2 regions of the Pradoshia eiseniae genome follow, and region 2 is predicted to be linked to the other one. Evidence: predicted binding sites of a transcription regulator. Region 2 holds the regulator's gene; the other holds the start of a gene.
The links. The regulator LexA, encoded in region 2, represses DNA repair genes until DNA is damaged. The targets are predictions, from matches to a motif close to CGAACATATGTTCG.
Positions count from the first base shown of each region.

Region 1: a site for LexA is predicted at 5,821-5,834, ahead of uvrB (excinuclease ABC subunit UvrB). Genes of this name have one in related genera too.

Region 1 covers NZ_PKOZ01000002.1:405,044-414,076, reverse strand. Annotated here, with positions in the region: gene CYL18_RS06735 (DUF4097 family beta strand repeat-containing protein) at 1-639, opposite strand, end outside; gene uvrA (excinuclease ABC subunit UvrA) at 865-3,732, opposite strand; gene uvrB (excinuclease ABC subunit UvrB) at 3,740-5,719, opposite strand; gene CYL18_RS06720 (CsbA family protein) at 5,923-6,159, opposite strand; gene srtB (class B sortase) at 6,233-6,979, opposite strand; gene CYL18_RS06710 (glycoside hydrolase family 15 protein) at 7,369-9,033, shown strand, end outside.
Region 2 covers NZ_PKOZ01000011.1:66,570-91,479, reverse strand. Annotated here, with positions in the region: gene CYL18_RS15160 (YrvL family regulatory protein) at 1-568, opposite strand, end outside; gene CYL18_RS15155 (hypothetical protein) at 751-1,140, shown strand; gene CYL18_RS19415 (hypothetical protein) at 1,196-1,582, opposite strand; gene CYL18_RS15145 (GH25 family lysozyme) at 1,751-2,512, opposite strand; gene CYL18_RS15140 (CPBP family intramembrane glutamic endopeptidase) at 2,881-3,489, opposite strand; gene CYL18_RS15135 (hypothetical protein) at 3,630-3,830, opposite strand; gene CYL18_RS15130 (YneF family protein) at 4,113-4,328, opposite strand; gene sirA (sporulation inhibitor of replication protein SirA) at 4,493-4,945, opposite strand; gene CYL18_RS15120 (alpha/beta fold hydrolase) at 5,167-5,958, opposite strand; gene CYL18_RS15115 (DUF5412 family protein) at 6,291-6,827, opposite strand; gene CYL18_RS15110 (hypothetical protein) at 6,922-7,368, opposite strand; gene CYL18_RS15105 (helix-turn-helix transcriptional regulator) at 7,514-7,717, shown strand; gene CYL18_RS15100 (hypothetical protein) at 7,717-8,145, shown strand; gene CYL18_RS15095 (MFS transporter) at 8,960-10,168, shown strand; gene pepF (oligoendopeptidase F) at 10,314-12,101, opposite strand; gene tkt (transketolase) at 12,288-14,291, opposite strand; gene CYL18_RS15080 (DUF896 domain-containing protein) at 14,435-14,665, opposite strand; gene CYL18_RS15075 (YneB family resolvase-like protein) at 14,742-15,392, opposite strand; gene yneA (cell division suppressor protein YneA) at 15,483-15,800, opposite strand; gene lexA (transcriptional repressor LexA) at 15,957-16,583, shown strand; gene CYL18_RS15060 (GNAT family N-acetyltransferase) at 16,720-17,286, opposite strand; gene CYL18_RS15055 (hypothetical protein) at 17,749-18,114, shown strand; gene CYL18_RS15050 (hypothetical protein) at 18,258-18,449, opposite strand; gene CYL18_RS15045 (GNAT family N-acetyltransferase) at 18,652-19,089, opposite strand; gene CYL18_RS15040 (MFS transporter) at 19,360-20,625, opposite strand; gene CYL18_RS15035 (DEAD/DEAH box helicase) at 21,002-23,473, opposite strand; gene CYL18_RS15030 (hypothetical protein) at 23,589-24,860, opposite strand; gene CYL18_RS15025 (hypothetical protein) at 24,853-24,910, opposite strand, start outside.

The DNA.
Region 1 (9,033 bases), on a different contig from region 2:
TGTCTTAATCTCATCAACATTCATATCCTCGCCCGTGATGCCTCCGTTAAATAGGCGTATCCTCAGCTCTTGGTATCGATTTTTCGGCACTTTAATGGTTGCCTTCAATTTAATTGCACGATCTTGAAGGGAGAATTTCAGCTTGCCATTCTCAATTTTATTGACGATTTGATTTTGCAGCTTTTCCCTTGCCTCAGTCGTATTTTCTGCGCGATATACCTTCGCTTTACATTCAATATCCACTTCATTGCGATCCCATGGAGCAATAGTGATTTCTCCGTTAGCCACATCAATATCAATCATATTAAACGGTTTCGTCTCTTGATGGTACAGATGGTCAATCTCTATGCTGGAGCCGAAATTCCAATCAAAATCGATATCCTTGATTTTTTTCACGACATCATCCACGACACCCAAAATCCGATCCATTGTGGATACAGTCTTTTTCGCATGCGGCTGCTCTTGTTTTCTGTCTCCCTCTGGCTGTACAGTTGTCGCTAGCTCCCTTGACTCCTGCTGGTTTTCTTGTTGGGCGAGCTTTTCTTTCTTGTCGAGCTGTTCGAGCAGGAGCAATGCCTCATCTGCATTCAAAAGCCCTTCCTTGACCATTTCCAGAATACGTTTTTTCTCATCGTTCATATTAGTCATCTCCCTTATAGCATGGTTTTAACCTATGCAAACTTTATGACATTATGTGTATGCACAAAACTATTTCTTCTATCATGTACGAATAAGAACAAAAAAGGTTTCCATAAAAAATGGAAGACGTGCCCATCAATCCTCTGACAATCAGTCTTACAATTGATAAACACGCCTTTATTCTTGCTTGCCCTTAAAGCTTTAAGCCTTCAAAAAAAAACTTCCTCAATGACCCGTCTTCTGTGTCAGCCGCTCCTCCATCCGCTTGCGATCGCGTTCAAGAATCGGCTTCAAATATTGACCTGTATAAGATTCCGGCGTTTCCGCGATATGCTCTGGCGGGCCGGAAGCAATAAGGGTACCACCCTTTTCACCGCCCTCAGGACCAAGATCAATCAGATAATCGGCCGCCTTGATGACATCAAGATTATGCTCAATAACCAGGACTGTATCCCCGTTATCAACAAGACGCTGCAGCACTTCCAATAAGCGCGCAATATCCTCTACATGCAAGCCTGTTGTCGGTTCATCGAGAATATAGAGTGAGCGTCCATTAGAGCGTCTATGGAGCTCACTGGCCAATTTCATCCGCTGCGCCTCCCCTCCAGAAAGGGTCGTTGCCGGCTGACCAAGTTTAATATAACCGAGCCCGACATCATGGATAGTTTGAAGCTTCCGTTTAATTCTTGGCAGGTTTTCAAAGAATTGAAGAGCTTCTTCAACCGTCATATCAAGAATATCTGAAATGCTTTTTCCTTTATAGGTAACCTCTAAGGTTTCCCGATTATAACGTTTGCCATGACAAACCTCACAAGGAACATACACATCCGGCAGGAAATGCATCTCTATCTTAATGATTCCATCCCCTCGGCATGCTTCACAGCGGCCACCTTTAACGTTAAAGCTAAAGCGGCCCTTCTGATAACCGCGCACCTTCGCCTCATTTGTTGATGCAAACACATCTCGAATATCATCAAATACACCCGTATAGGTTGCCGGGTTAGAGCGCGGAGTCCGGCCAATAGGGGATTGATCGATATCAATGACCTTCTCAAGCGCCTCGATTCCCTTTATCTCCTTATGCAGCCCAGGCTTCGCCTTAGCACGTTGCAGTTTATGGGCCAGCGATTTATGAAGGATTTCATTAACAAGCGTACTTTTCCCTGAGCCGGAAACCCCTGTTACGGCAACAAATGTTCCAAGCGGGAAGGAAACATTTATATTGCGCAGATTATTTTCCCGTGCTCCACGAATTTCAATCTCCTGTCCATTCCCTTTCCTGCGTTCATGAGGAAGCGGAATGAACTTCTCCCCCGAGAGATATTGGCCTGTGAGGGAATTTGGATTCTTCATGACCTCTTCAGGTGTGCCAGCAGCTACGATTTGTCCGCCATTCGCGCCAGCCCCGGGACCGACATCAATTAAATAATCAGCCGCAAGCATCGTGTCTTCATCATGCTCAACAACGATTAATGTATTCCCGATATCACGCATGCTCCGAAGCGCATCAATCAGGCGATCATTATCGCGCTGATGAAGGCCGATAGACGGTTCATCAAGTATATAAAGAACACCCGTTAAACGTGAACCAATCTGGGTAGCCAGACGGATTCGCTGTGCTTCCCCCCCAGACATGGTACCTGCAGCCCGGTTAAGTGTTAAATATTCTAGACCCACATTATTGAGAAATCCAAGCCGCTCCTTAATTTCACGGAAAATAGAACGGCCGATGCTCATATCTTTCTCTGACAGCTCTAAGCTGTCGAAGAATGTATACGCATCCTGTATAGACAGCTCTGAAATCTGTCCAATATGACGCCCGTCAACAAGGACGGCCATACTCTCCTTCTTCAAGCGGTAACCTTTACATGTCGGGCACTTTTGCTCAGCCATGTATTTCTCCATCTGATCCCGAATATAATCAGAATTAGTTTCTCGATAGCGGCGCTCCACATTGTTGAGCACCCCTTCAAACTCCACATAATTCTCGCGTACCTGGCCAAAATCATTCTCGTAACGGAAATAGATTTTCTCGCCGTCAGACCCATTCAGAATTTTATCCATTTGGTCCTCTCGCAGCTGCGATACCGGTACATCCATGTCAATTCCATAATGGTCAGCAATACACTCAAGCAGCTTCGGGTAATATTGTGAACTCGTCGGCTGCCATGGAGCAATCGCATGCTCCCGCAAGGTCAATTCCGTGTCAGGAATGACCGCATCCTTATCCACCTTCAGCTTATATCCAATTCCATCACATGTCGGGCAGGCACCAAACGGACTGTTAAAGGAGAAAATACGCGGTTCAAGCTCCCCGATGGAGAACCCGCAATACGGGCAGGAATGGTGCTCACTGAAGAGAAGCTCCTCTTGTCCGATGACATCAATCATGACTTTTCCATGACCGATGGAAAGCGCTGATTCAAGGGAATCAGATAGTCTTGTTGCGATTCCTTCCTTCACGACAATCCTGTCAATGACAACCTCAATGGAATGGCTCTTATTCTTATCAAGCTCAATATTATCATCCAAATCATACATTTCATTATCGATCCGAACCCTCACATACCCTTGTTTCTTAATATCTTCAAGGAGCTTTGCATGGGTCCCTTTTCTTCCTGTCACAGCAGGAGCAAGAACCTGCAGCTTCGTCCGCTCAGGATATTCCATAATTCGGTCTACCATCTGTTCAATTGTCTGTGAGGTAATCTCTATCCCATGCTTCGGACAAACCGGCTTGCCGACGCGGGCATACAAAAGGCGCATATAATCGTAGATTTCCGTAACAGTCGCCACTGTAGACCGCGGGTTGCGGCTCGTCGTTTTCTGATCAATGGAGATGGAAGGCGACAGCCCTTCTATGCTATCGACATCCGGCTTATCCATTTGACCAAGGAATTGCCGCGCGTAGGCGGACAATGATTCCACATAGCGCCGCTGCCCTTCTGCATAAATCGTGTCAAAGGCAAGCGACGATTTCCCTGAGCCAGAGAGACCTGTCAGAACGACTAATTGATCACGCGGAATCGTGACGTCAATATCCTTCAGGTTATTTTCTCTTGCTCCCTTCACTACTATCTTATCTAAAGCCATCCTTTGTTCATCCTTCCGCTTTCAGCTCTAAAATCAAGTCTCTCAGTTCTGCCGCACGCTCAAAATCAAGAGCACGGGCAGCATCTTTCATCTCTTTCTCCATACGGGCAATGACCTGCTGACGGTCTTTCTTGGACAAGTTCTCATATTGCTTAGCCGCACGCTCTTCCTCTCCTGCTTCAGCTGCCTGCGTTGCCCGGATGACATCACGAATATCCTTTTGGATTGTCTTCGGTGTAATGCCATGCTCAATATTATAGGCTTCCTGAATAGCCCTTCTCCTCTTCGTCTCAGAAATGGCAATCTCCATGGAATTCGTCATCTTATCGGCATACATGATGACGTGCCCATTCTCATTACGCGCCGCACGCCCAATCGTTTGGATGAGCGAACGCTCTGAACGCAAAAATCCTTCCTTATCGGCATCCAATATCGCCACCAATGATACTTCTGGTATATCGAGACCTTCCCTAAGGAGGTTGATACCGATGAGAACGTCATATTTACCAAGGCGTAAATCCCGGATAATCTCAATACGCTCAAGCGTCTTAATCTCTGAATGGAGATATTGAACCTTCACGCCAAGCTCTTTCAAATAATCGGTCAAGTCCTCAGACATTTTCTTAGTCAATGTCGTCACAAGCACCCGTTCATTCTTCGCTATTCTCTCATTTATCTCACCGAGCAAGTCATCAATTTGCCCCTCAATCGGACGCACATCCACGTTCGGGTCCAAGAGACCTGTCGGGCGGATAATCTGCTCAATCACGCCTGGCGCGTGCTCTTCTTCATATGGTCCAGGAGTGGCCGATACATACACAATCTGGTTAATATGCTCTTCAAACTCCTTAAAATGAAGCGGACGATTATCCATCGCAGACGGCAGGCGGAAACCATGATTCACGAGCACTTCCTTCCTGGCTCGGTCCCCATTGAACATTCCCCTAATCTGGGGCATCGTCACATGGGACTCATCAATGATCATCAAGAAATCCTTCGGGAAATAATCGAGCAAGGTATACGGCGTTGAGCCAGCTGGACGGAGAGTTAAATGCCGTGAATAGTTCTCAATTCCAGAACAAAAGCCCATCTCGCGCATCATCTCAAGGTCATAGCGTGTTCGCTGTTCAAGCCGCTGAGCCTCCAAGAGCTTCCCCTCTTCCCTGAAATGGGCGAGCTGCTCCTCTAGCTCCTTCTCAATATTCTCAATAGCAATGCGCATCTTTTCTTCCCGGGTTACGAAGTGGGAAGCCGGAAAGATGGCGACATGCTCCCGCTCACCTAGAATCTCCCCGGTCAGGGCGTCAACTTCCCGGATTCGTTCAATTTCATCACCGAAAAACTCAATGCGGATACAATGTTCATCCTTTGAAGCCGGAAAGACCTCGACTACATCACCGCGTACCCGAAATGTTCCGCGGTGGAAATTCATATCATTCCGTTCATATTGAATATCGACCAGCCTGCGGAGCAGCTGGTTGCGCTCAAGCTCCATGCCGCTTCGAATGGATACGACCATCTCCCGGTACTCTTCAGGAGAACCGAGTCCATAAATGCAGGAAACACTGGCGATGATAATGACATCATCACGCTCAAAAAGAGCTGATGTCGCCGAGTGCCGCAATTTATCAATCTCATCATTGATGCTGGCATCCTTCTCAATGAATGTATCCGTCTGCGGAACATAAGCCTCTGGCTGATAATAATCATAGTAGCTGACAAAATACTCAACAGCGTTGTTAGGGAAAAATTCCTTAAACTCGCTGTAAAGCTGACCAGCGAGTGTTTTATTATGAGCAATAATCAAGGTCGGCTTCTTAACCTCTTTGATGACATTGGAGACCGTGAATGTCTTTCCGGTTCCTGTCGCACCAAGAAGGGTTTGATGCTTGACCCCGTCATTGATTCCTTTAACCAGCTTCTTAATCGCTTCCGGCTGGTCTCCCTCCGGTGCATACTTGGAAACCAGCTCAAATTCTTTCTTCACTTTATATGCCCCCTTCATCCTTGGCGAGGCTATGTCCGCCACGATCTATTAGTTAGTATGAATAGTTTACCACAACAGACGAGCTAGAAACCACCAGAAAGCGAACAAATATTCGCATTCAGTAGCAACGTATTCTATCATTTTTCATTTATGCCCAATAATGCAAGAAAAGAGCCCTCCAAAAAGAAAGACTCTTACCAAAATCACGCACTTTTAGCTCCACGAATTCGCTTGATCATCCGTTTTGAATACCACAAACCTACGGTAAGTGAAAATGCATCTATAATAATTAGAGGCCAGGATGATGTAAACCCTCGATAGGCCGAGGCAGCAATCAAGGCTACGGTCAATAGCAATCCCACAATATAGCTATATGTAACCCTTGAAAAAAATACAACCAACAGGCCGGGTGCTAGCAAGGCTGCTAATATTTTCATCATAGCTCTCCCCTCCGCGCAACTTCACTCCTTCTATTATACAACGTTTTTCCACCCCTACAAATAAATAACATTTCTACTCCATCAATTTCGCATGCACGACCATTCTCGCATCATCAAATTCATAGCTGCAGGTTGATAAAGTCAAAATCTTATCCGTCCCCTTCAGCTCACAGCCCGTATGATAGAGAGACTTCGAGACTATCCTCTCGAGAAACTGCTCAAAATCTTCCTCTATGCCGAAGTCTGTCTCGATATAATTATCGGCCGTACTCGTCACATAAGCAGAGAAGACTTCCCACTTGCCAACACCATCTTCCCCGCTATATTCCACGTAGGGATGTCTTTTATAAAAGGCTTCCTCTTTATAAGAAGTCAAATCATGAAACATCATTCCATTCTTCATATGATGGCCGTAGAGAACCGTATTTTTGTCTAACGGAGAAGCGCCATTTCGACAATCCATAAAAATGGTCCCGGCTGATGATTCCTCTTTATAAATAGAATGACTCAAATAATAGATGTTATCATCGGTCTGCACGACAGGATAATCAATAGAGGTCCCGTCAATGGAGATCCAGCCGACAATATCCTCATTGATTCCGCGCAGCTGCTCAAACGCCAATTCTCGTTTCCCATTTTCCTTGTTCATCCATACGGATTCTTCATAAATATCAGTCATCTCCCTTTGCATATTTTTCAATTGATAAAGCTCAATCAAATAGTCACTTAGGAGATATCCTGAAAATAAGAAGACTATGAGTAGAACAGCCCTCACTACAAATAAAAAGGGACGAACTCCTGAACCACTGCTTTTTCTCATACTAATCACCTATATCAAAAAAGTATTTATACTGTTTATTTTGACTATAAACTTATATTAACTGAATTTTATATTAAATTAATAATATTTTAATAAAACAATGAGCGGTTTATCCTCGAAAAGATAGCGGACAAAATTCCAACTTTATGATTCAGGCATACTCTTTTCATTGATTACCAATACGTTTAGTTATCAATGAAAAGGGTATTATAATCGGCAGCGCACTCTAGCATTTAACCATTACGACAAGTGGGTTTTTTTCATTGAATAATAGCGAGTTGCTCCCTTGATTATTCCATTTATGGAATAAATCTGCATATAAATTGACATGGAAAACTTTGTCACGTTAAACTGATATACTGTGTGTTTCAACATAGAGGGGGATATTTATGGAGAAAAAGCCGTATATTACGGAAGCGATAATCGGAAATTCAAGTATGCTTGTCTCATTGACAAAGGATGGGCAGGCTCAGCGAATCACATGGCCAAACATTGACTTTCCTCAGCATTTAAACTTATTTTACACAGGGATCCGCGGAATAGAAGGTTCCATCAAGACCTTTTTCTTGCATGATAATGTATGGAAACATCAGCAGGCCTACATTAGCGGCACCAATATATTAGAAACTATTTCAACCCTTGGTGAAGTTGGCTTGAGCATCCGGCAGCTTGACTTTGTTGTCCCCGATCAAGATGTGTATATCCGCCACTTTACCTTCCGAAATATCTCAAATTACCCGCAAAATCTCGATTTTGTTATATATAGCGATTTTATGATTGATGAGAAACGCCGCTATCAGACAGTGATGTTTGACGAGGATACAGACAGCTTCGTTCATTATCACCGGGAATATGGATTTGCGATTGGCTCTGATACCCATGTGAAGAAGTACCAATGCGGGGCTACGTTTAAAGAAACAAATGATGGTTTCCTCCCTGGAAAGCGCATCGCTAATCGCTCATCTGCTGGGATAGAGTACGGTCCCATCCACATTCCTGCAAACGGAGAACATTCCCTCACTCTCTATATTGCCGCGGGAAAGGGCAGCAAAGGGGCTTTAGAGAGCTTAAAACAGGTGAAAAAATCCAGCTTTGATGAGCTTTACAAACAAACTGTTACGTATTGGCATGATTACTTAGATCAAGCGAACCCGATCGATTTTAAAGATGAACGGGGAAAAAATGTCTATGAACGCTCTCTCCTCATGTTCCACTTAATGAACAATAAAAATGGCGGCTTTATTGCGGCTCCGGAGGTTGATGAGGAATATGCATATTCAGGCGGCTATGCGTACTGCTGGGGAAGAGATGCAGCTTACACAGCGACGGCCTACGCGAGAGCTGGCTACCATGAGCGCGTGCGCCATTTTTTCCGCTTTGCGAGCACCCTGCAGGAAGATAATGGCTCATTTGAGCATCGTCATTATTTAGACGGTCTTCTAGCACCCTCTTGGGGCTTGCAAATTGATGAGACCGGGTCCATTCTCTGGGGGATGCACCAATTCTATTCTCTTACGAAGGATGATTCTTTTATTGAGGAAATGTGGCCAACGGTTGAGAAAGCGGCTGACTTCCTAACGAAATTCATCGATCCGGTTACCCACCTCCCTTTGCCCAGCATGGATATTTGGGAAAAACGGGAGGCAGAGCATTTCTATTCAGCCGCCGCTGTTTACGGAGGATTGAAGGGTGCTGCTGATTTTGCTGATAAACAAGGATACTCAGAAAAGGCACGCCTTTATGCCAAAACAGCACAAGCCATGAAAAAGACCATCCTCCAGATTGGCTACAATGAAACAAGCGGCTCATTCTTCCGCGGCTTCCACTTGCGTCTTGATGAGCCAGCCTACCAAAATAAGAAGGCACAGGGCAAGGATGTTGCGATGGAGTATGACCAAAAGGGATACCCGGTCTACCGTCAAATTCGTGATGATGTCATCGATATATGTCTGCTTGGACTTCAAGTCCCATTTAATATGATTGATGCCAATGATCCAAAAATGAAGCAGACAGCCGCCACAATCGATCGCCTCTGCCGCTCCAAGATCATCGGC
Region 2 (24,910 bases):
TGGAACCTTTTTTATTATCGATATAAACTTTGCGGACTGCATGGATGATTTCACCCTTTGGAATATGCGGATATTTTTCATGCATCATCGCCACGCAATCAGTCCAGCTCGCTTGCTTGAGACAGTGATGGATATCATTCATGACCTCAGGAGCAAGATCAGCCCCTTCCACCTCTTCCCCTGTCTCCAATCCCTCCAGGAAAAGACTCGCAATCTCGTGAATAAGCGCGATGACCAATTTAATGAGAATCGACAGCTCAATCCCATCCATGAAATAATCGAGCGCACTTAACACAATCAATGTCCCGCAAAATTCCAGCAGATTGCCAACTAGCTTTGGCAGATACAAGCCCTCATACCGTTCCTTAGACGCTTGCAAGAAGCTATCTATCAAAGTACTAATACCTATATCGATGTAGCAAAACAAAAGAAGGAACAGAACTAAAATAATGATAGATGCATAGTACTGACCGGTAAAATGAATAATCAGCGCATAAACTAAACCGACCGGGACAAACAGAGCCAATATAACAAGGAAAATCGAAAAACCGGCAAGGAAATCCTTCAATCGTTCATTCCCCATTCCATTAAATAGTCTTACACTATCTATTCACCATCCAACTTCCTATTAATCCTAAACCAAACAGGAATAGGCTATTGAACTTCTAGTTATAGATGGTTGCCATACCATTGAAACTTTAGCATACTTAAATAGAAATATTTGTCAAACGATAAGGAGGCTCGAAATCATTGAAGAAAACCCAAATCCATTCCCCTACCCGCTTTGAACGCTTACTCGATTTAATGGTTATCATTTTGCTGATCACTAGTTTCACCTACATATTCATCCAATGGACAGCACTGCCTAATCATATCCCTATGAATATTGATGGAAACGAGCATGTTTCACACCGAGGAGATAAAATAAGCATCCTAGGACTCCCCTTCATCGGAATTTTGGTATGGCTCCTATTTAGCTACATGGAGAGAGATCCACATAATATTAATCTGCCTTTATACCGAAGCCATGATAAAGCAAAAGAACAGAAATACAACAGGATTATCGTCAATGTTATCAAAAATGGCATCGTCATGAGCCTTGTATTCGCTAATTGGAGAATCTTACTCTTTGTCCTGTGAAAGATTTCAGGATGATACAGACTGACTCTATTCCTGGTAGGGTCGAAAAGTTGGGCTAACGATTAATCAAAAGGAAAAATGCCAGCACAACCATTATGAATGCGATGATAACTGGCATCCACCCAATCTCCACTTTTGCTTTTATGAATAAACGATCGATAATAAAAAATAGGATGGCGGATAGGAAACCAAAGACAAAAAATATTAATCCAAAAAAACAATGAAAGATGAAGGAGATGATTTCACGTGCATAGGTTCTATCCGTAATCTTGTTACTGAGCCAATCACTAAAGACAGATGTACTCACTCCATAGGTACTGGCTATCATTATGTTTATATAAAATAAATTAAGGAAGCCATTCACACTAAAGCCATCCATCATAAAAAGCAGGGCAAATATAAAGCTTGCGACCATCGCAGTGAGTATCTTTCTCTTTACCATCCTTATGCACTGCCTCCCTCTTATTTTAGTTGCCCGATGATGTCAATTGATTCTCCACCTTGACTAATCGCTCTCAAGAAAGGAAATATCAACCTAATTTATAGCGATATCCTACATTCACATAAGAAAAAGCCACTTAATCGATTAAGCAGCTTCACATACGGAGTATTATCGTCCATACTCTCTAAATGCCTCCTCATCACCCTTAAAAACATTCACATCAATAAATTTCTCCTCTCCTTCATATCCATCCAAACGTTCCCTGTCTGTGTACTGCCAAAAGGTCCACTTTCGCTTATCCGGCAAGGATGGCTTGCCATAGACATCCCTTATCCATATATCGCAATCCTCGAAGTGATTCTTTATGTAAAAATTATATGCTTTACTGGTCGTGTATATAATTACCCGTTTTCCATAGTGATTTTCAAGCATCCGAACCATATTGTCTAATTCTTTCTTAACCTCTTTCACATCAGGGGGATGTTTCTCTTTATCACCGTAAAATTCCACATCAATGACCGGCGGCAAGGAATCCTTATCAGCTGGTACCGTATTGATGAAATGCTGGCCTTGAGTCTTGCCATCACTGTCAAAGCTAAAAAAATGATAAGCACCTATACGCAGTCTCGTATCCTTCGCTTCATGCCAATTCATCTCAAAGTACCGATCCACATGGGCACTTCCCTCAGTCGCTTTGATAAAAGCAAACCGCATATCCTGCTTCTCCAGTTGATCCCACACTATTTCACCTTGATAAGCCGATACGTCCACTCCTTTGATGGGATATTCATTAGCAAACCTGGCGTTTGGGATTAAGAATCCTTGATACCAAAGGAAAACGGTTAAAAAGAACACACCAATGACCAGAACAATCAAATAGATGATCGTGTTCTTTTTCCTCTTTGTTACGGCTGCATGATCCTCCTTCAATCCGTCCCCTCCTTCATAATCGCTGAATTGAAAAGCCGATTGTATGCAGACGATTAACCATAAGGGCATACAACGTTTATTATGCTAATACGATAACTTAGTCGTCATACCTATTGAACAAGACTCCATGGGACTGAATGATTGGTTGAAGTATGTATGGATTTAATGGATTAAAAAATCATTTTTTAGCGCATGCATATACTTGTTGCCAGAGTTTCTCTGCTTATCTCAAATAGATACTGCGATTAGGTGAGTATATTCACCCTTCTGCTTTGCTATGTACAGATACAGTGACAACCTCAAGATTTGTTAGACATATAAAAATTGGTTTGTATAGCTGTTAATAGGTTGAGAACAGTTCGATAAAATTACCTTTTAACCCTGATAAAATTGTATTTAAATAATAACGTTATCCCAAAGTTCATGAGAAAATGCACAAGAAATGGAACAAAAATATTGTTTGTTTCGAAATAAATCCAACCAAAAGTCAGACTTGGAACCATTATATTGACTAACATGATCGTTTTTTTGAAATATTGAATATGAAAACCTAAAAACAATACCGTTGTTGCTATGATGGCAATCCATTGGTTTTCGATAAATACGTAAATCAAGTTTTGAATAATTCCCCTGAATAAGATCTCTTCAAATAATGCCCCCGTAAACATTAAGAAAAAAACACCTAACAACGGACCGTTTTGATAATCTTTGTTTGTATCGTCAATGTATCTTGAGGGAATATAACGCGTTAAAATCACACCGAACAAGAGCAGACCAATGGAAGCGGCAACTATACATATGGCCATGGCAATGGGTTTCTCAAATGATAAGAAGCTTTGAATTGTGAGTACATCATAAACGATAAGAGCAAAAACGACTGCTAAGCAAATAAACGTAAAGGATGAAAATACAAATATTGCGTCTTTAAGATTTATATCCTTCTCTGAATGTGTGGGTTTGTCTTTTATATACTCCATACCTTACCTTCTTTCTAGATGAAAATTTAATACAGATGACATTCTTATATTACTATTTTAGCAGAAATGACAAATTCACCCACTTAAAATTAACAAAAGGTAGAAACGAGCCAATAAAAAAGACCAATCATGCAGATTGATCAAATTTGAGAGATGACTATGTAGATAAAAATCATACTTATGATAAAAATAAAGGTATTCCATATACAGCCATTAGCACTTTTGCGAGACTCATGCCTTTCAAACTCTTCCTGAGTCACTTCTTCCTGCTCAATATTTTTTCCTATCTTCGTTTCTCTAATTATTTTCCCTTCTTTAATAAAATGTTTTACTTTTGCCAATTCCGTATCCCCTTTATGCTTGTATAGTTGAGGATACTATTTTACCATAAATTAGAATCAGGTAGTTCATTTTGTAATATTTTGTAACAAAAAGAAAATATTGTAACGAAATAAAAACCACTCCTCTATAAATGTCAGTGGACATTTACAGAAAAAGTGGTTTAGAAATGCCGGCTATGAAAACTTCATCCACTAGATGAAGGTTACATCTTTTTATGTAAAAAGATAACTATCATAAACCAAAATCAGCATAATGATGCGTTAACCAGGCATAAACAGGGCTTATTTCCCTTGCTGCTTGTTCATTGCATTCATCATTTGATTTACTTTCTTTTGGGAAGGTTTCATTCCCATTTGTGTCATCATCATCTTGATCATTTGCTCATTGATTGGCGGGTTTTTCTTTAGGTAGTCCATCATGTATTTACGAGCGATGAAGAATCCTAAAGCTACACCAGCAAGCAAAGCAATGATTCCTGTTAGAATATAGTATAACATAATCCTTAATAACCTCCTCCGTGCTGTCTAACAGACATTATTAAACCAAGAGTAATAATACCATATGTGGGGTGATATTTCTATCAGATTTTGGCGTATTATGCTGTTATCGCTTGAAAAGTAGCAATTTTAGCGCTAGAGAGGTTAGGTCATGGCTTCCATGCTCAAGAAAGAATGAATTTCGGCTGCTTGATTGGTCTGAGCCATGCACAGCGTCCTTCTCCTGTATCGAGTGCGAGGAAGTAAGGATTCCATTGTCTGAGCCATTCAAAGAAGATCGTCTCACTCTCGTAGCTTCCTGAAGCATGCAGGATCAATGAGTGATTCCTAAACGCAAGAGATGCCTCACTGACCGCTCCATTTCTATTCTTACGGATATAATATACCCCATTTTCTTCAAAGCATCCTTGCTTACTCGTGATTTTTTCGTCCATATAAGAGCTGAACAGGCCAGCGGGTATTCGTTTTGTCACACACATGATCTGGCGGCGAAGAATTCGCTTTTCTTCTCCCTCAGTTTCCTCATAATCATGGAATAAGTCATAAAACATATGTTCACGCCCATAAAAATGATTGGCGAATTGTTTTTCGATTAGATAGATTATATATGTGCGCATACTGTCCCTCCCATTCCTTTGCATCTATTATAGCTAACGGAATATACATATTCTGTAAAAACCTGATGCAGAAATACTCTAGTTTTGTCGAATGAGTAGGTTTCACTTGCATAAGTACAAAATAGTACAAAAGTTTCGGATTGGAGGTTCTACTGATATAGATCATCTTATATCAAAACAGTTACGTTATCACCGCTGCTCTAATATCATTCAGGGTGCTATTACACGAAAGACGCATTTTTACCACATGAATTATTTAAAAATCGCAAGGATACTTCATTAAATTTCTCAGCCTGATCCACATTGCACACATGGCCGCTTTCCTCCAGAATCACTAAATGACTAGAAGGCTGCAGCTTCACCAATCGCTTGACCGGTTCCAAAAAGACATAATCCTCATCTCCCATAATATAGAGGGATGGAATGCCTGTATCCTTTTCATTGATTTTCACTAAATATTTCGCCAACCCGCCTGTTAGCGATAACCAGCGCAAAAATTCTCGATGCTTAATTTTCTTTGCCTCTCGTATAAAGAGATAACGGGAGGATTGATGCCTTTTTCTAGGCATTAAAATCCAAGCAAACATTTTATATAACCACATAAACGGAATCATTTTTTTGAATGTATTGGCTATCCCTAATAACATATGAAGCCTCGGTGTAAGGCGGATCACCGCTCCAGCCAGCAGCATCGTATAGAAGCGTTCGGGATTGGTCTCAGCTAAATGACGAATCAGCATAGTCCCTAATGAGATCCCCACAAAATGGGCTTTTTCGATTTCCAATGAATCTAGTACATCCAGAATATCTTTGCTGACCAAATCAAGCGTATATTTTGTCGGACTGTTATCAATACGGCAAGCACCATGTCCTCTAAGATCTACTGCCAACACATTAAAATGCTTACGGTATGCTCGAATTTGCTTATACCAAATCGTTGAGCTTCCGCCAGCTCCATGGACTAAAACTACCCATTCTGCATGCTCTTGACTGTATATTTTATAGTTTAACAAGTATGAATCATCCTTCGATATAGTATCTTATTCTATTAATACGATTACTAGCATCTAATGGTTCCATCATTCGTCATATTTTTGTAGAATTCGTATATATTTCCTCAAATCATTTGAGAATAATGTCAAATACAGTGTGGTATAAATAACTACACCATACTCTAACTGAATCTTATATCCTTTCTAAGTAACACTCAAACATTTTTAACTGGAAACAGACATTTACTGTCAGATACATTTGACTTCCCTCACCGAATTCATAAGCAACGCAAAAAAGGAAACAGCTGACACCATTTCCCTTTACCGCAAGAATCATATTCGAAGGAGAAAATCTAATATCCATATGTCTCTCCTTCTTTCAAATCGAGGAGATGTTCGTTAATGTATACTGTAGTACTATCCTTCCATTCCACATGAACCTTCTCTATTGAATCCTGGTAAAAAATCCGTTTTTTAAACCATAGCGGACCATTAAGTTCACCCCTCACACCAAATGATCCAAACGCTCCCGCATCATACCGGTAAAAATCAATTGTATAATGATCATTAGGTGATTGTACTGTTTTTAAATATTCATTCGCTCCTATTGCAGAAGCAGCGAATGACAGCATGACCACCAAAAGCAGTGCACTGCCCAAGAAAAAAGATAAAATTAAGGTCAGCCAGCTTCTTGTTTTTGTTTTCCAATTCCTCTTATCCTTAAAGCCAATCATCCCCATGATGAAGGCTAGCAAACTAATGAGCGATAAAACATAATTTGGAGGAGCAATCTGCCATCCATGATTCAGATTAGAATAGACCGAGTAGGATGCTAACCCTAAACAAATAAGCATCAAATAAAAAGCCCAGCTATTATATCTTTGTGCCATAAATTCTCCTTATCCACTAAAAAGGAATCTCATTAATGGAGATTCCTACTGTTTAAATGTCTAGTTCTATTAGTCTGGGGAAATTCCTCTCTATTTACAGGGAAAGAGTTAAATTAATCGCCCCATTGGTCATCTCATAATGTTTAATTTTGCCCACCGGTATTTTACTAACGATATCCCATGAGTTGAAATCAATTTTTACGGTATGTGTGGAGGATTGGGCGAATGGCGGTTGGTTAAAGATGTTTATATCTGTCAGGTTCAAATCTGCTGGTTTAACTTGGCTAACCTCAAACACGATTACTCTCTTCTCCATGTGAACAGGCTTTAATGCTGCCTCAAAGCTTATGGGATTCCTTCCTGTTCGATCTCCTTCTCCTGTTGCGCCGCGAATAACTAAGTGCTCTGACGTGATTTCTACTTTGATTTCCTTCAAGTCTGCTTGCCTTTTCATCAGCTGCTCAAGCATCATTGGCTTAATTGGGATGGTCACTCCATTTTTACTCATGTCCTTCAGTTTATCTCGAAACTTATTCAGCATATGTCTATTCACCTCTTATCAGTCATTATATCGGAGGGTTAGGTGTTCTGCCTAATGAATTGAAACCGAAAAAATTTATCGACCTAAATATGTAAATTATATTTTACATAATGGAATCTATATGTTACGTTGAAAAGGGGTGTTTATGGAAAATTCAGTTAAAAAAGCGCGTGTGAATGCCGGATTAACACAGCTTCAGTTAGCTCAAAAAGTTGGCATAACAAGACAGACTGTAAGCCTCATTGAGAAAGGAAAATACAACCCTTCCTTAAAACTATGTTTGCTCATTTGCTATGCAGTCAACGCATCTTTAGATGAGATCTTTTGGATAGAAAAGGAGGAATTCTAGTGAAGAAAATAAAAGACGAACGCCTGATTATGAGGAATTTACAAAACATAAAGACCGTCTATATTGTTCAAACAATCGGCATTTTAGGCATTCTTGGTCATTCATTTTTACAGGGCGGGGCTGACGAAATGCGGGCGAACCCGCTATGGCTCCTCTTTATGCTGACAACGATACTCTCTGCCTATTTATCCATGAGGGTAAGTGTAGAAAACGAACAATCTGTTCAAAATCCGGCCAGATCCTTTCGAATAAGCCTGCTCGTATTAATGACCATCGTCATCATTGTCTCCACTCTCACCTTATTGACACCTGGGTTCGGATTACCGGATGCCCTCCTCATCGGCTCCATCCTCTTTATTTGCGGAATCATTCCCATCTATTACATCTATCGGCTACGTGTTAAGGAACAGGAGGATATGGAGGAATGAACATCAAAAAGGGACCGGGATATATGTATTTCAGTCAATGAGAATCAATGATATTTATACATTATCCCGCTCCTCTTTTTGTGGTTCCGATATAACGCAGAGGAATTGGGGGAATTACACTGTTCGTCATACCTTTGAATAGTCTACAATAGTTGTAGAATGATAAAAGAACGAAGGACAAGCTTATGTCTCCAAAGGAAGTGAGTCATTTCTTGGATAACGGAGACTCTATCTTACGTAAATGATGTATATAAGAGTGATAGCTTTTAGCAGTTAAAAAAGATTAATAAATAGGATTAAATTTCTATTGGGAACAGAATATAGACCTTATCGAAGGCGAAAAGTAGCAGTCCCCATATTTAGGCTTTTTCCGAGAAGTAAACGAGATTAAAAAATGATCATCAAACAAACAATGATAACCAATACTGCAGCGATAGTCCAAAGCATTAGAATCAACTCCTTTCAAATAGAAGAAAAATAATAACTATGATTCATATGTACCCCAACCCGCCACAAATTACACCAATTAGGCATATACTAATTATATTATTTATTTCATCAAAGAAAGGCCGAGACCCGGCAGGCGTAGCCGAGGAGGCAAAAGCCTTCTTCCCTGCGGAAAGCGAGTCGACGAAAGCGCAATGAAACGAACTTATTTTTCTATGTAACTCATTAATAAGAAACAGAGTCTCGTTTACCTTCATATAAATTCACAAACTGTAAATCATATAAAATCAGCCAGTCTAGATGCACCAAGAAACAAGTATTTACCAAATGACTTTCTATTCCTCATACGGTAAGCTAACAAATGGTGATGAAAGTGGAAATGTATAAAGAACCATTATGGACAAAGAATTTCATTATTCTTTCCATCGTAAATTTTTTCTTAACCCTTATATTCTTTTTACTAAATGCGACAATCGCAGCTTATGCGATAAATGAATTTCATGCCTCTACAAGTCAAGCAGGCCTTGTTGCTGGTATTTTTATTATCGGGACTTTAATCGGACGATTATTTATTGGAAGGATGATTAATTCTACCAATCCTAAAAAAATCATTATTTTAGGATTAAGCTTTTATATCGTGACTGCACTTTTATACTTTGCGGACCTTGGAATTGGGTTTCTCATCCTAAGCAGATTATTGAATGGATTTACATTTGGTATTGCCGCTACTGTCATTGGAACCGTTGTAGCGATTACGATACCACAGCATAGAAAAGGAGAAGGCATCAGTTATTTTGCGATCAGTACAGCATTGGCGACTGGCATTGGACCGTTTATAGGTCTTTTTCTGAGTCAACGGACCAGTTTCCAAACGATTTTCAGCCTGTGCCTAATACTTGGGATCATCAGTCTATTCACGGTCTTATTTATTAAAATATCAATTGAAAATACGAGGAATAATGATAACAAACCAACTAGACAAGGCTTCAAGCTTTCTCATTTTGTTGAACCAAAAGCCATCCCAATCTCCATTATCATTCTTACAATGGCTCTTTGTTTCTCCAGTGTATTATCTTATATCAATATATATGCCTCTGAGATTCGCTTAGGGAGTGTAGCAAGCTTCTTCTTTGTTATGTATTCAGCTGCTGTATTAGTGTCTCGGCCATTTACGGGCCGATTAGCGGATAGAAAAGGGGCTAACTACATTATGTATCCTGCCTTTTTCCTTTTCGGAATCGGAATGATCCTGCTTGGTTCAACTACTAACAGCGGTGCCTTTTTATTAGCAGGTTTGATTATTGGTCTTGGCTTTGGAAATATATCATCCATTGCTCAAACCATTGCTATTACGACAGCATCACCCGAGCGGTTAGGCCTTGCTACAGCAACCTTCTTTATCTTTTTTGAAATGGGTGCCGGTTTTGGTCCTTCACTGCTCGGTTTGTTTATCCCGATTACTGGATATCCATCTCTATACAAGATTTTAGGCTGTGTCATTTTGGCCACCTCAGCCCTTTATTATATCCTGCACGGAAAAAAGGAATCAGCAAAATTTAAATCACTTGAGAGTTAATTTTTAGAAGAGTCGGTTGGGACAAAACCTACCTCTAAACTGAAAAAGCCGGTGAGATTGATCCTCACCGGCTTTGTTTTATATACATGTGCTAAAAGGCGAGCTGGCGAAAGCAGCTTTCCCGCGCATTTCACTCATTTCTTACTTATAACGAAGCAAATTCCTCAATCAACTCACGATATTGCTTCATCGCGTTATCAATTGGTTCAGGAGAGGTTAAATCTACGCCCGCTTTTTTGAGCAGATCAAGTGGATATTCGGAGCTGCCGCTCTTCAAGAATTCCAGATAAGATGCTTGAACTTTTTTATTGCCCTTCAGCAATTCGCCTGCGAGATGAATCGCAGAGGCAAAGCCTGTCGCATATTTATACACATAGAATGGACGGTAGAAATGCGGGATCCGTGACCATCCATAGACGGTTTCTTCCTCCGCTTCTACGACATCCCCGCTATAGGCATTCGATAATTCCCCGTAGATTTGATTGAAGGATTCCTTATTCAGCGGCTGGCCTTCCTCAGCCATCTCATGCGTGATTTTCTCGAATTCACTGAACATAACCTGCGTAAAGAATGTTCCATTGAACTGGTCTATAAAGTAATTCAATAAGTATTTTCTTTTCTTAGGGTCTGTCGTTTCTTTCAGCAAGTAATGGATCAGAAGCACCTCATTGACCGTTGAGGCGACCTCTGCCACAAAGATGGAATACCCTGCTGTGATCCGCGGCTGATGCTTAGAGGAATAATAGCTATGCATCGCATGCCCCATTTCATGAACAAGCGTGAACTGGCTGTCAATATCATCATGATGGTTCAATAGAACGAATGGATGAACACCATAGACCCCGAGATTATACGCTCCGGAGCGCTTCCCTGGTGTTTCCCGCACATCGACATACCGTTTGTCACGGAAGCTGCTGAGGATGCTTAAATACTCCTCACCAAGCGGGTGGAGTGCCTTTAGCATCGTTTCGTAGGCTTGATGGTAAGTGATATCCTGCTTCACGCCCTCCACTAAATCCACGCTCAAATCATATGGCTTCAGCTCCTCAAGCGCAAGAATATCCTTTCGAATCTCATTATAGCGATGCTTGGCATCGAGATTCTTTCGTGTCGTCGCAATTAAGTTCTCGTATACCTCAACCGGTACCTTATCAGCGAATAGCGCCTTTTCAAGGGCAGATGGGTAGTTACGGATTTTCGTCCTTACGACATTGTTCTTAATATTGGCTGATAAAGTAGAGGCGATCACATTCGCATATTGGAGATAAGGCTTGTAATAAGCCTTGTACGCCTCTTTTCGGACATTTCGGTCTTTGTCCTCAATCAGCTTTGAATACATGCCGCGCGTGAGCTCTACCGTGCCACCATTTCCATCAGATACTTCACCGAACTGAATGTCCGCGTTATTGAACATTTGGAAGGTGTTATTTGGCGCCGAAAAGGTTTCCCCTAGCTTAGAGAGAAGCTCTTCCTGCTCCTGGTTCAAGGTATGGTCCTTATAGCGGAAGGCATCCCATAGGTCCTTTTCAAAGTAGTTCAGTCCCTCATTCTCCTCGATATAGGAACGCAAAGTCCCTTCGTCTAGGCTTAATAAATACGGCATGAAGAAGGCCCCAGCCTCACTGAGCTTTACGCTTAGCGTGCGTGCTTTCGCCATCAGGTTTTGTGCCAAGGATTCCCGTGTATCCAAGTCACCAAGCAGCATGGCATACACATATATATTGGTGAAAATAGTGTCTGTCTCTTCATTCTTCGTTAAATAATTCAGCAAGTCCTTACCATTATGGATAGCCCCGTTATAGGCGGCAAGTTCCCCGACATGATTTTCAACTGCCTGAAAATCCTTCTCCCACTCTTCTGTACTTGTGTACAGGTCGGTTAAATCCCATTTCTCATGGTCCGCCACTTCACTTCGGTCTTTATACTGTTTCATCTGACTGCCTCCTGTTCATTTGTCCATTGCTTATGTATATACGTGGATAGGCCTGTTTTAGCACAGGTGTGCTTTCTCTCTCTAGTTTACCAAGAATGAGCAGAAAACTTACGATTCTTGCTTAAGAGAATAAAAAAGGCCGCCTTGCATGCAGCAGCACGCAAGACTAGCCTTCATTAAAACAGATTATTTAAGCATATCTTTTACGATAGAAACAACGTTTGATGGCGTGAAACCGAATTTCTCCATCAATAGTTCTCCCGGACCGGATGCGCCGAAACGATCCATCGCTAGAACGCGGCCTTCATCACCTGTGTAGCGTTCCCAGCCGAAGGAAGTGCCAAGCTCAATTGCTAAGCGTTTCTTAACGGATTTAGGGATTACGGATTCCTTGTATTCCGCAGATTGCTCTTCAAAACGGTCAAAGGATGGTACGCTGACAACCGATACATCAATGCCTTCGCCAGCCAATACGCCTTGTGCCTGAACAGCAAGACCAACCTCAGAGCCTGATGCAAGAAGGATAGCATCTGCTTCATCCTTTTTAGCAGGTGATACGACATATGCCCCCTTCTGAACGCCTTCCTCTGCCAATTTAGCAGATAACGGCAGAGTGGTGAGGTTTTGACGAGATAGAACAAGCGCTGTTGGTTTGTTCTTGCTAGTAAGAGCCGCTTTCCAGGCAGCAGCCACTTCATTGCTGTCCGCAGGACGGATCAAGGAAACGTTCGGCATTGCGCGCAAGGCAGCAAGATGCTCAATTGGCTCATGCGTAGGACCGTCTTCCCCAACTGCAATGCTGTCGTGCGTGAACACATATGTGACAGGCAGGTTCATGAGTGCTGCCAAGCGGATAGCCGGACGCAAGTAATCAGAGAAGACAAAGAATGTACCGCCGTACACGTGAAGTCCTCCATGAAGCGCCATTCCATTTAATGCAGCGCCCATTCCGAATTCACGGACACCAAACCAAATGTTGCGGCCTTCATAAGAACCTGGCAAGAAGTCTTTTTCGCCTTTTAGCATGGTCTTATTAGAGCCAGCCAAGTCAGCAGAACCGCCGAAAAGGGACGGAACATTCTTCGCAAGGGCATTAAGGACCTCGCCTCCGGAATTACGCGTCGCAACAGCTTTGCCTGCTTCATAGACAGGAATCTCTTTATCCCAGCCTTCTGGAAGCTCACCTTTAATGGCTGTTTCAAGCTGTGCTGCAAGCTCTGGATACTCTTCTTTATAATTTGCGAATAAATGGTTCCATTCTTCTTCTTTCTTCGCACCTGCATCAATGATTGTTTCTTTGAATGTTGCGTATACTTCCTCAGGCACATAGAAGTCTTCTTCGAATGTCCATTTATAGTATTCTTTTGTAAGCTTCATTTCATCTTCACCAAGCGGAGCGCCGTGAACGGCCGCTTTACCGGATTTATTCGGCGCGCCATACCCAATGATTGTTCTCACCTCAATCATGGTTGGGCGGTCAAGATCTGTTTTCGCTTCTTCAAGCGCTTTGGCGATTTCGTTTAAGTCGTTTCCGTCCTCTACACGGATATACTGCCAGCCATAGGCCTTAAAGCGGTCTGCGACGCTTTCGGAGAAGCTCATATTCAATTCTCCGTCCAAGGAAATATCATTGGAATCATAAAGAACGACTAAACGGCCTAGCTTCAAGTGCGCAGCCAAGGAAGCCGCTTCAGCAGAAACACCCTCCATTAAGTCGCCGTCTCCGCAGATACTGTATGTAAAATGGTTAACTAATTCATAGTTCTCTTTATTATAAGTAGCGGCTAAATGACGCTCAGCCATTGCCATCCCGACAGCCATCCCAATTCCTTGTCCTAATGGTCCAGTTGTGGCTTCAACGCCGCGTGTGTGACCATATTCAGGGTGACCAGGGGTTTTAGAATCCCATTGACGGAAGTTCTTGATCTCTTCCATATCAAGTCCATATCCGGATAAGTGAAGAAGACTGTATAAAAGCATGGATCCATGTCCGGCTGACAATACAAAACGGTCGCGGTTAAACCAATCTGGATTATTAGGGTTATGGTTCATGAAACGAGTCCATAATGTATAAGCCATTGGCGCAGCGCCCATTGGCATGCCAGGGTGTCCGGAATTGGCTTTTTCGATTGCATCGATTGAAAGTGTACGTATAGCAGTGATTGCTAATTGATCCTTTTCAGTAAACATAGTCAGTCTACATCCTTTCCGATTAACATACTTCAGTCTAACTATAAATGATACAAAGTTATATTGACAACATTATTTAGGCAATTCTACAGAATTGACATAAATTTCAATTGTTAAAAATACCTATTACTATCTCTTACCCATTAGTGGAGTCTTTTATTACGGATTTGCTTAACCTTTTCAGGTGTCACGTCATTTCCATTCGGGTCAATGATGGTTACGCCCTCAATCGTATTTCTCATAGAAGACCTGAAGGACTCTAAATACTCGGCGCGCAGCAAGGATTGTTCCTTCGCTTCCTCTGTTGTGAGGCCGCCAGCCTTTGCTTTTTTGGATAATTCATTTATTCTGTTTATTTTGTGCTTTGGCAGCATATGGATTGCTCCTTTTCATAAAAAATCAATTACTGTCATCGTATAGAAAAACGCGGCCTATTTCAAGAAGTATCTACTATATATGCCTCTGTTTTTCAGCGTGCTCGGCATATCGGCGGTGCACAGTCGCTTTTGATACCTCATAGCCCCTGCGGTTCAAATTCTCCGTGATTTCGGCAAATGTCAGACCTTTTATCCGGAGGGCAATGATCTCCTGGATTGGAACCTCAGTCCGCTCTCTTCCTCCACCGACATGCTGGTTCGACAGATTCTTGACAGGATTATACCCATTCTCAATCGCGCGCTTCATGCCCCTGCGAATCTTGCTGTTTTGAAGCTTGCGCTGATATTCTTCCACAATGCTGATTATCTGAAGAAGCATGGCGTCTGTTTCAGATACCTCAAGCTCCCCGTTATGGGTGACTGTATATAGCTTGATGCCTTCCTTATAGATACAATGCATTAAGGCAATCTTCGCATTTCCTCGGCCGAGCCGTGTCTCATCCTGGATGAGCAGTCCCTCGATTTCTTTATTGCGCATTTGTTCTAATAGAATAAGAATACCCTCTCGCTCCAGATCATATCCGCTCGCTTGCTCCTTTTCAATCGACACGACCTCGAAGCCTTTAATCGCGGCCAGCTGTGTCAGCTCCTGTTCCTGTCTTTCAAGAGATGTCTCCTGTGTGCTCTTTTCTGTACTGACTCTGCAGTAAATTCCAACCTTCATTTCTCTCACCATTCTCTATATATTTCTTCTCGAGATATGCACCGAAGGCCGGAACGAATGCCCCGGCCTTCACTACTATCATTATAACGTTTATTCCTTATTTGAGTCTGCCAAATGCAGGATATCTGTGTTTCTTTCGATAGGAAGGATAATGGTCTGGCCTTCTTGGATATGAGTCGTTTCCAACTCATTGGCCTCTCTCACCCATTTCACAAATTCAGTCGTTGACATATTGGCATCCTCATATTGTTCAGCCATGGCCCAAAGCGTATCTCCGCTTTCAACCTTCACTTGCATATATTGATTATCGCTTTTTTCTAAATTCGTGAAAGTCATCAATAAGATTAACAGAAAAAGTCCAACTGCAAAAATAATGGTATACGAATAAGAAGACCAAACTTGTTTCATATTAAAAACCCCTCCACAGAATGTATGTTCGTATTTCTTGTTCTTAGTATAAACCGAACAAATGTTTTGTGTCAACAGAAAAATCGAACTTATGTTTGTACTAGTGTTCGCCTCATGCTATAATAGCGGTAAAGATCAGATAAAGAGGTGCGGGAGATGACAACAAAACTATCAAAGCGACAGCAAGATATCTTACTATATATTAAAGAAGAAGTTAAAACGAAGGGATATCCGCCTTCCGTGCGAGAGATTGGGGAAGCAGTCGGACTAGCCTCAAGCTCTACCGTTCACGGACATTTGGCCAGATTGGAAAGCAAAGGCCTCATCAGACGTGACCCGACAAAGCCGCGTGCCATTGAAGTACTGGATATGGATCCGCATGAGCATATTCCAAAAGCCAATTCTGTCAGCGTCCCTCTGATTGGTAAGGTTACTGCAGGTCAGCCGATCACGGCGATTGAGAATATTGAAGAATACTTCCCATTGCCAGAGCATATGGCTCCAGCCGACGAAAACGTATTTATGCTAGAGATTATGGGTGACAGTATGATTGAAGCCGGCATCCTTGATGGAGATTATGTCATCGTCCGCCAGCAGCATACAGCCAATAATGGCGAGATTGTCGTCGCCATGACCGAGGACGATGAAGCCACGGTGAAACGCTTCTTCAAGGAAGATAACCATTTCCGCCTTCAGCCTGAAAATTCCATGCTTGACCCAATCATCCTTCAGAATGTCAGCATCCTAGGGAAAGTCATCGGCCTATATAGAAATATTCATTAATACTGAACCAGCCAAGCATTCCGGCTGGTTCTTTCATTTAACTTACTAGATTCTTAGTAGACTATATGCTGGATTACTAGAGTTTATACACAACAAAAAAATGCTTGAAGTCATTTCAAGCATTCAATACAACCTATTATTTAGAAAAGTACTCATCTCTCAGGATGGAATACATCTTCAAATCTTGATGCTTCCCCTTGGCATACATTCCTTTTCGAATGACACCCTCATACGTCATTCCCGCCTTCTGCATGACCCGTTCAGACCCCGTATTTTCCACAAAGCATCTTGCTTGAATTCGCATCAAGTTCATCTTCATAAACCCGAACTTAATCACTTCCTTCGCTGCCTCAGCGGCTATTCCCTGCCCCCAGAAGTCTTGCGAGAGCACATAGCCTAGCTCCGCCACTCTGTGCGGGATTTTCCATCCAACAAAATCAATCGTTCCAATCAGCTTGCCAGTGCCTTTCCGTTCGATTCCCCATGGAGCGAGTTCCTTCTGTTCATATTGTGAGAGGGCGAACACCAAAAACTCCTTCGTATCCTCAATGGATTGATGCGTGTTCCATGTCATATATTTCGTTACTTCAGGATTGGAGCCATAGGCATACATATCATGGGCATCCTCCATCCTGATTTTCCTTAAGATGAGTCGTTCGGTTTCCAATTCGGGAAATGGATCAAATATGTTTCGTGCCTCCATCCAGACCACCTCTTCACTTTTACTCCATTATATCGTCGATAGTGACATAGATATATCATCTTTCTGACTTATCAGATATTTTATTTAAGTGAGCAGCGCAATTAATGGTAAACCATTAAATTTATATTGATATGAAGGGATTGACCTGTTTTTTATTGGCTGTTTTCGTAAGGATTGTTGCAAATGCCATAAAATAGAGACTGCTTTTTTGCTGCCTCCGTTATTGAGATAAAGCCCCCTGTTTGTTTATGTATCATTCTTCACAAGCGAAGATTTTTCACTGTTCATTTGTTACAGGAATGCTGCCACATATCCCCATTAAGGAATTCAACAGAAAAGGGCATTCATCCTCTTTGGATCAACACCTCGATAATTTAAGTATATCTCCTCCAAAATAAACCTATCCTTGATATTTAAAAGTATAATATTGTAAGTATATAAACAAAAAGGGGGACTTCAAAAATGTATCTGTTCTTATTCACCATAATTTATTGTGTAATAACGCAGGTTTTGAATATAGGCTATATACCTGCTATGGGGGCTTATTTAATAGGTTTAATCTTTATTAAGGGATATTTTAGTGAAGAATTAAAAGACGTCTATAACATTGAAAAAACAAAATATTTGTATGAGAAAATCGGAATTAAAGATTCCTTAATGGAGCTACTGTGTTTGTCGATAATATTTATTAATTCTTATTTAATTGATTATGAACCTTTCTCCCTTTTTGACTTTGTTTGTATGTTATTACTTATTGCTGTTGTCTATCGATTTCTATTTTGGGGTATAACACAGGCAATCGGGCAAAAATTTAACTCTAAAATGTAATTCAGATGATACCTCTAATAGGAATTTCCTTCTTACGCTATCCTGCCCCTTTACTTCCATAAGAATTTCAACACAAAAAGGCATTAATCCTTCCTAGATCAATGCCCCGTTAGTAAAGTAAGTTTAAATTTGAAATTGATTAACTACCTAGGTTTCTTAATAATTGTTTTCTTCGTAACTAACAGTGCAACAGCTACACTAATAACACCTAAAACTCCAGAGATAGTTCTATTTATAATAACATTATCTGTAACAGGAAATATGGCATTACTAATAAGGATAAGAATTATATACACTGCAATCGAAAAGAGCAAAACAATTAATGTATGTTTCATAACAACTCTCCTCCCAAATTCTCTAATGGTATTTCTAAAGATATGAATATCCCTAACTATTTTTTACCAAATTAATCCTTATTAAGCTAACCTGCCCCGTCTCTACAATAGGGAATTCAACAAAAATGAGCATTAAACCTCCTTGATCAATGCCCCGGTTTGTTTAAGTATATGTCACAATCTTTTTGTGAAAGAGTAGTCATTACGTAATCAGTTTGTTCTTTATATAGCCAGACATTCTTAGCATTTTTCCATCCATTTCAGTTTTTATCTGTTTCATTCCATTTTTCTTATAAAATGCAATGGCAGTGTTATTCGTTGGAGAAACACGGAGATGATATTCACGAACATGATTATTCTTAAAAAATCTAATAGCATAATCGTGTAAAAGGGAACCCAAACCCATTCCTCGCTTTTCAGGAATAAGGTAATAGAGATTTACATAACCAATTTCTTTCCCCTCATACTCCTTTACAGTCAGTTCAAGTTGACCGATTGGCAGCTCGTTGTCTACAACTAATACAAGGCCTTTAGGATTTTTTTCTGACTGTTGTTGTAACCATTTCAAATAATTATTTTCATCTCCAAATTCCTCATCTGTACCAAAGCTAACACTGAAAGAATCTCTACGAAAAGGAATAACATACTCCTTATGTTTACTTAAATCAATGGGTATGAATTTCAGTTTTCTCCCTCCTTATTTAAGGATGTACAAGCATTAAACTCGGTACAATAATTTGCATTCCTTCTTCCGATAACCTGCTCCTTTAGTTGAAGAAGGTATCTCCATTTTATGGTATCACAAATTTGATTTTCCCTTATTATTCAAAAGCAATAATCTAGAGATAATCATATTAACTAAAAAAGCGAAACCACAAATGTGATTTCGCTAGCTTTTTAACAATATCGCTTAATCCCAATGACCCGCTTTTTCTAATGTTTCTTTTCCTTTGAACGCAATGATGATTAACAAGACACTTAATAGAATCATAGCTGCAACAGCATATAACACGTATAGATAACTGCCCGTTGCATCAAATACAAACCCATAAGCAGGGAGTGCCGTAATGCCTGCGAATGCTAATCCTAATGCTGCCGTTCCATAAATCGCGCCATATTCTTTAATGCCGAAGATAGATGTAGTCAATAACGGTCCTAGCGTTCCAACAGAAGAGGAAACAAATCCAAATAATCCGATTGCCACTGAAAATACCAGTGGATTGTCTGGTAAGAAGATCAATAAGAAAACGGAAATCAATCCAACGAACATGGACAAAAAGGTCGTTTTCTTTGCACCCATTTTATCGGTCAAGAAACCGAATACCAAAGAACCAACTAATACACCAAACATGAACACACCCATGACATTTCCGGCAAACTGGACATCATATCCAATGCTTTGAGCGTAAGGGGCAATAAATTGAGCAAAACTTGCAACCGCGGTAATTAAGAATAAAAAGAATAATAGAGCATAAAAGGCCAATGACTTTTTCGCCACTGCGGCTGTGACACCTTTGTGTTCTACCGTATGTGCAGCATTCGAATCGTTACCTTCTGCCTTTTCGAAGCCATAAGGTAATAAACCTTTTTGTTGTGGTGACATACGAATGAACAGTAAAACGACTGGTATCACAATGATAATCGCCGCAACCCCTACGATGATGTAAGAAGCTCTCCAGCCTTGTGAGGCAATTAAGGTTCCTACATTCGGTTGAATGATAGCGCCAAACAAACCACTTGCTGCCATCATAATACCAAGGGCAAGTCCGTTTCGTTTTTTAAACCATTGGTTGATGAGAACGGGACCTGCCAATTGTGTCACAAGCACACTACCGACAGAGAGCGGAATCGCTAGTAGATACCAGCCCCATACCGAATTCATCATCCCAAATAACGCGAATGCGCCACCTTGTAACAGAATGGCTACAATCAAGATCATACGAATATCGTATTTACCCATTATTTTTCCGGCAAACGGCAAGAAAACCATCATCGCGATGGATGAAACACTCAAATACAGGGTAAGTTGTCCCATACCAACGCCTATGTCCTCAGACACAGGGGTTAAAAATAAACTAGCAGCATTATTGATCCCACCACGTGCAACACCCATCATAATGGCTAATCCCAACAATACCCACCAAGCAAAATGAATTTTCTTCTTTTTCTGTTGCATATTCAATCCCTCCTATTCCTAGAATATTTTTTCAATATCTCTTTTCTTTCGTAAAAAAATATATCAATATTCTATATTTTCATTTTACACCAAAAAAAGGAGAGTTTCATTTATGAACCCTCCCATTTTTATATACTCATATAATACATTTATGAATGCATTATTCTTTCTGCACTTTTTGCCAAAGCGATAAATCAGAAGAACGACTAGCACCTATCTCTACACCTGCATATATGTCAATCTCCCTAATAGCCTGATTAATCGTTTTGAACAGGCTATTTATGAGTAGCTAGGGAAAGGTACACAGCCAAAAAAACAAGGGAACTCGCCTTAAACAGGCGAGTTCACTTATGTCTTAGACGTAATAACGTATTGCTTAATAATCCCGTCTCCTATAATGATACTTACTCAGGATCCTGTCATCATAGCAGGACTGGCAGATGTTATACGGGTATTCAGACGGCAGCTGCTTGCCGCAAGACCGGCATTTCTTTTGATATTTCTTCACATCTGTCCGGAGCTTAGAATGGGCGCGTGCACTGATCTCTTCCCGTATTCGCTCCCAATAATAGGCCTCTGTCCTGCGGTCGAGACGATAGAGGAATAATAAATGCAGGCCAATCGATTTATAGGATAGCTCCAGCTCATCGAGTGTATCCCGCTTCACGATTGGTTCCGGCAAGTCACTATTGTTCATGACGGCCTTCATGTTAGCCATCCATTGCCTCACAAGGGCCGGCTCATTGCTTGAAAACGGCAGGTGGAGAAATCCGTATAAATCACTGGCAGAGAACCGCCTTTCAATTTCCGTATTGCGGATATGCTCATACAGCTCCCGTTCTTGGGTTAAGGGCGCCTTCTTCGTTCCATGCGGATTCTTGAATTCTCCCCATAAATAGAAGAAGTGCTCTAAGGAGGAATGGTAACGGGCGAAGCGGTCAAACACCTGCTGGGTAGGAGCGATCGTAAATGTGCTAATCGACTGATCATCTTCCTCAAGAAGCCTCGTCATCACGTCAATTTGTGAGGTGAAGGCGACGAGCCCCACATTATAGAGGCCTTTGCGCCCTGCCCTACCCGCGAGCTGCTTCACTTCCTGTGAGGTAAGCATCCTTCTTCTCGTCCCGTCAAATTTCTCATTTTCCAAAAAGACGACACGGCGAATCGGCAGGTTGAGCCCCATCCCAATGGCATCGGTTGAGACGATGACCTTCGATTCCTTATCGATGAATCGCTTCATTTGTTTCGCCCTTGTCTCAGGCGGCATGCTTCCATAAATAATGCTGACCTTATGTCCATCCCTTTCAAGACGGGAGGCCGTTTGGAGCACCTTCGCCCGCGAGAAGACAATCAAGGCATCCCCTTGCTTAACATTCGAGAAGCTGAAAGGCTTTTTCTCCACCTTCAGCGGAACTTGACGGCTGTATTCATGAAGCTCCACATCATTGCCCTCAAGCATATTCATGAGCATCTTCTTCGCGCTGTGGCTCCCGATAATATGAACTTCCTTTGCCCGTGCCTTTTGAATGGCCCGATACCAGGAGAAGCCGCGATCCTTATCAGCAATCATCTGCGCTTCATCAATGACCATGACGTCATACGCATCCTTCTCATGAAACATCTCCACTGTGCAGGAGAAATGGGTCGCATCATCAATATTCTTCTCTTCCTCACCAGTCTTAAGGGCACAGGAAATGCCCTCATTGCGCAAGGACTCATAAACCTCAAGCGCCAAGAGCCTCAAGGGAGCCAGATATATACCGGTTGGCGCAGCCTTCATCCGCTTTAATGCCTGATAGGTCTTGCCAGTATTCGTTTCGCCGATATGGAGGACATATCGCGTGTTTTGGTAAATGGATGTCCGGTATTCCCTGCCGAATATATCCTCAAGCTGACGGTTTTTTTCTTCCTCAAGCCTTTTTTGCTCAGCCAGCTCTTCTGCTCTTTTGCGCTCTCTCCTTTCAGCTTGTTCATGATAAAGCCTGTAATGGGCTTCATACTGAAAAGGTGTGACCGCAACCTCAAGCAGCTCGCTTACCTGCTCCTGTTCAAGCTCCTCCTGAAATTCCCATTCCAGCTCTTCAATCCTTGTTCCGATCAGCTGCCAGATAAGATGCCGGCTGATCTTATCGCCGCTCAGAAGCTCATACTGGCGTTTCAATTCATCGGAGAGATCATTTTGAATGCCCGGGATGATCTTCTCATAGGTCAGCCGCCCAATGAACGCCTCCAGCTCAAAATCCTCTAAGATCCATTCCCCAGGACTCCGCTCAATCTCCAAATAAAATAAATCCACCAAGGTTTTGGCCCCATGAAGCTTCGCTTTCGGAATGCCGTCCAGCTCAAAGGCGAGGTGCTTTGCCACATCTGCCCGCAAGGAAATGTATAATTTCATGCGTGCCTGCATTAAACTATCCAGCATGCTTTTTCTGAGGACATTGGCTTCAAAGTAAGCCTTTTGCTTTTTCACCTTCACATCTTCATATAATTTATCCCATAAATGCGGGGACTGTTTAAAATAATCAATGACCCAATCTTGCAAATCGAATGTTCGATAGCCTTCAAGCTCCTGTTCAATGAGCTTGTTGATTCCCTTTTTGGATAACCCATCAGCCGACAAACCGCGTTTTTCTAAGAAACGGAGCTTTTCATGACGGTTCATCCGCTGGACGGTCTTGCTCTTCCAAGCCAGTCTCCAAATTTGCTCAAAATGACTGCCCGTTCTCTTCAAATAATCCTGAAAAGAAGGCTTTTCATCCGTTTGCTCAAAATAAAGATATATATCATTCAGCACATCATTTTTTGCTTTCTCAACAGCAGCGATGTACCCTTTTTCCAAAATATCCACTATTAAAGTACTCCCATCAACATATTACTTCTTATCTATAGGTATCATTATATACAGAAGTCAGCGGAAAAATCGAAAATTGTTTTTGTTTACATAATATTATTATGAAAAATTATTATAATTTCAGTATTTCTTTATAACTTAAACCGACATTGTGGAGTTCTTTCTGGAATATAATGGGGTGCACTTGACTTCGTAAAACTGTGTCTAATATATGCTTAACATCTTTTTCAATATTAAATTTCTTTGAAATAACATGAGAGCGCCATTCTTCTAACTCCATTGCTTTATTAGCGGTATATCTTTGCTTCTCATTATATTTATCTTTTAAGGGAAAAATAATGTTTGTTAAAACCGGATCATTCATTATTTGTTGTTTGGAATAATTAAAGCATTGTTCTCGAATACTTATTTTTTCTGGTAAATAGTTCAAAACTTTATCGATTAACAAAATTATGTCATTTTTTAAGTTTTCCCGTTTCTTAAAAGAATAGATTCTTTTAGTATAATTAGTGAGTTTTTTTCCATTATATGCCCCTGCCCAACCAAAAAACATAGGTAGGACAACTACACCAGCCGGTCCAAAGACTGGTCCCATTATTAGTCCAGCAGTTTTCCCAGCAAAACCACCTATTCCTTTTACAACTACATTATTTACTACATTTAAACCCGCCATCCTTATATCTAAACCGTCAAATAAAATCTTATATCCGTTCACCAAACTGGCTAAAGCTATATTAATTAACGGAATATCAAAATTAGATAGTTCTTCGGCATGCTGTATAGTTTTATTAACAATCGCTTTTACAGTATGGATAGAGACCTCTGTTCCATATACTAAAGGATTGTTCTCAAATGTTTGTATTAATTCCTGATTAACTAGAACTGGAATATAAGGGTAATTCCTCAAATGCTCATATACATCACTTGGATTCTTTGTACATTTCACTTGGAATGGATATCCGTCAACTAGTAGATTATAGCCCGATTGATTTGATTTTTCCTGAAATATAACTTCATGTCCTTTTCCTTGCAATTCTAATGCAATCATTTGCTCTGAAGTATTGCCTTCCAAGCGCGTTATTTCATCATAATTATCAAAATCAATAGTTTCTGTATCCTGCTGGAAAGTAAAGAAGTTGCTCAAATTTTCCTTTTTAGAGAAATCAATCGTTTTAATCACAGCAGGATTAACCATTAAGTAATCATATATAATGTCTATAAATGAGATTCCTACTGAAGGTATTGTATTACTTGCATCTCGAAAAAGTTGATTTAAGACATTAGTTCCTCCATAAATATAATCAAAATATCGAAGGTTTACAGCTTCACTGTATTTCTGCTTGTCCCATAATTCTATGAAGGAGCTCCACCTATCTTCATTCATACAGAAACTCCTCCCATTCAGGATTTAAGCTTTGATCAGATGACATCATA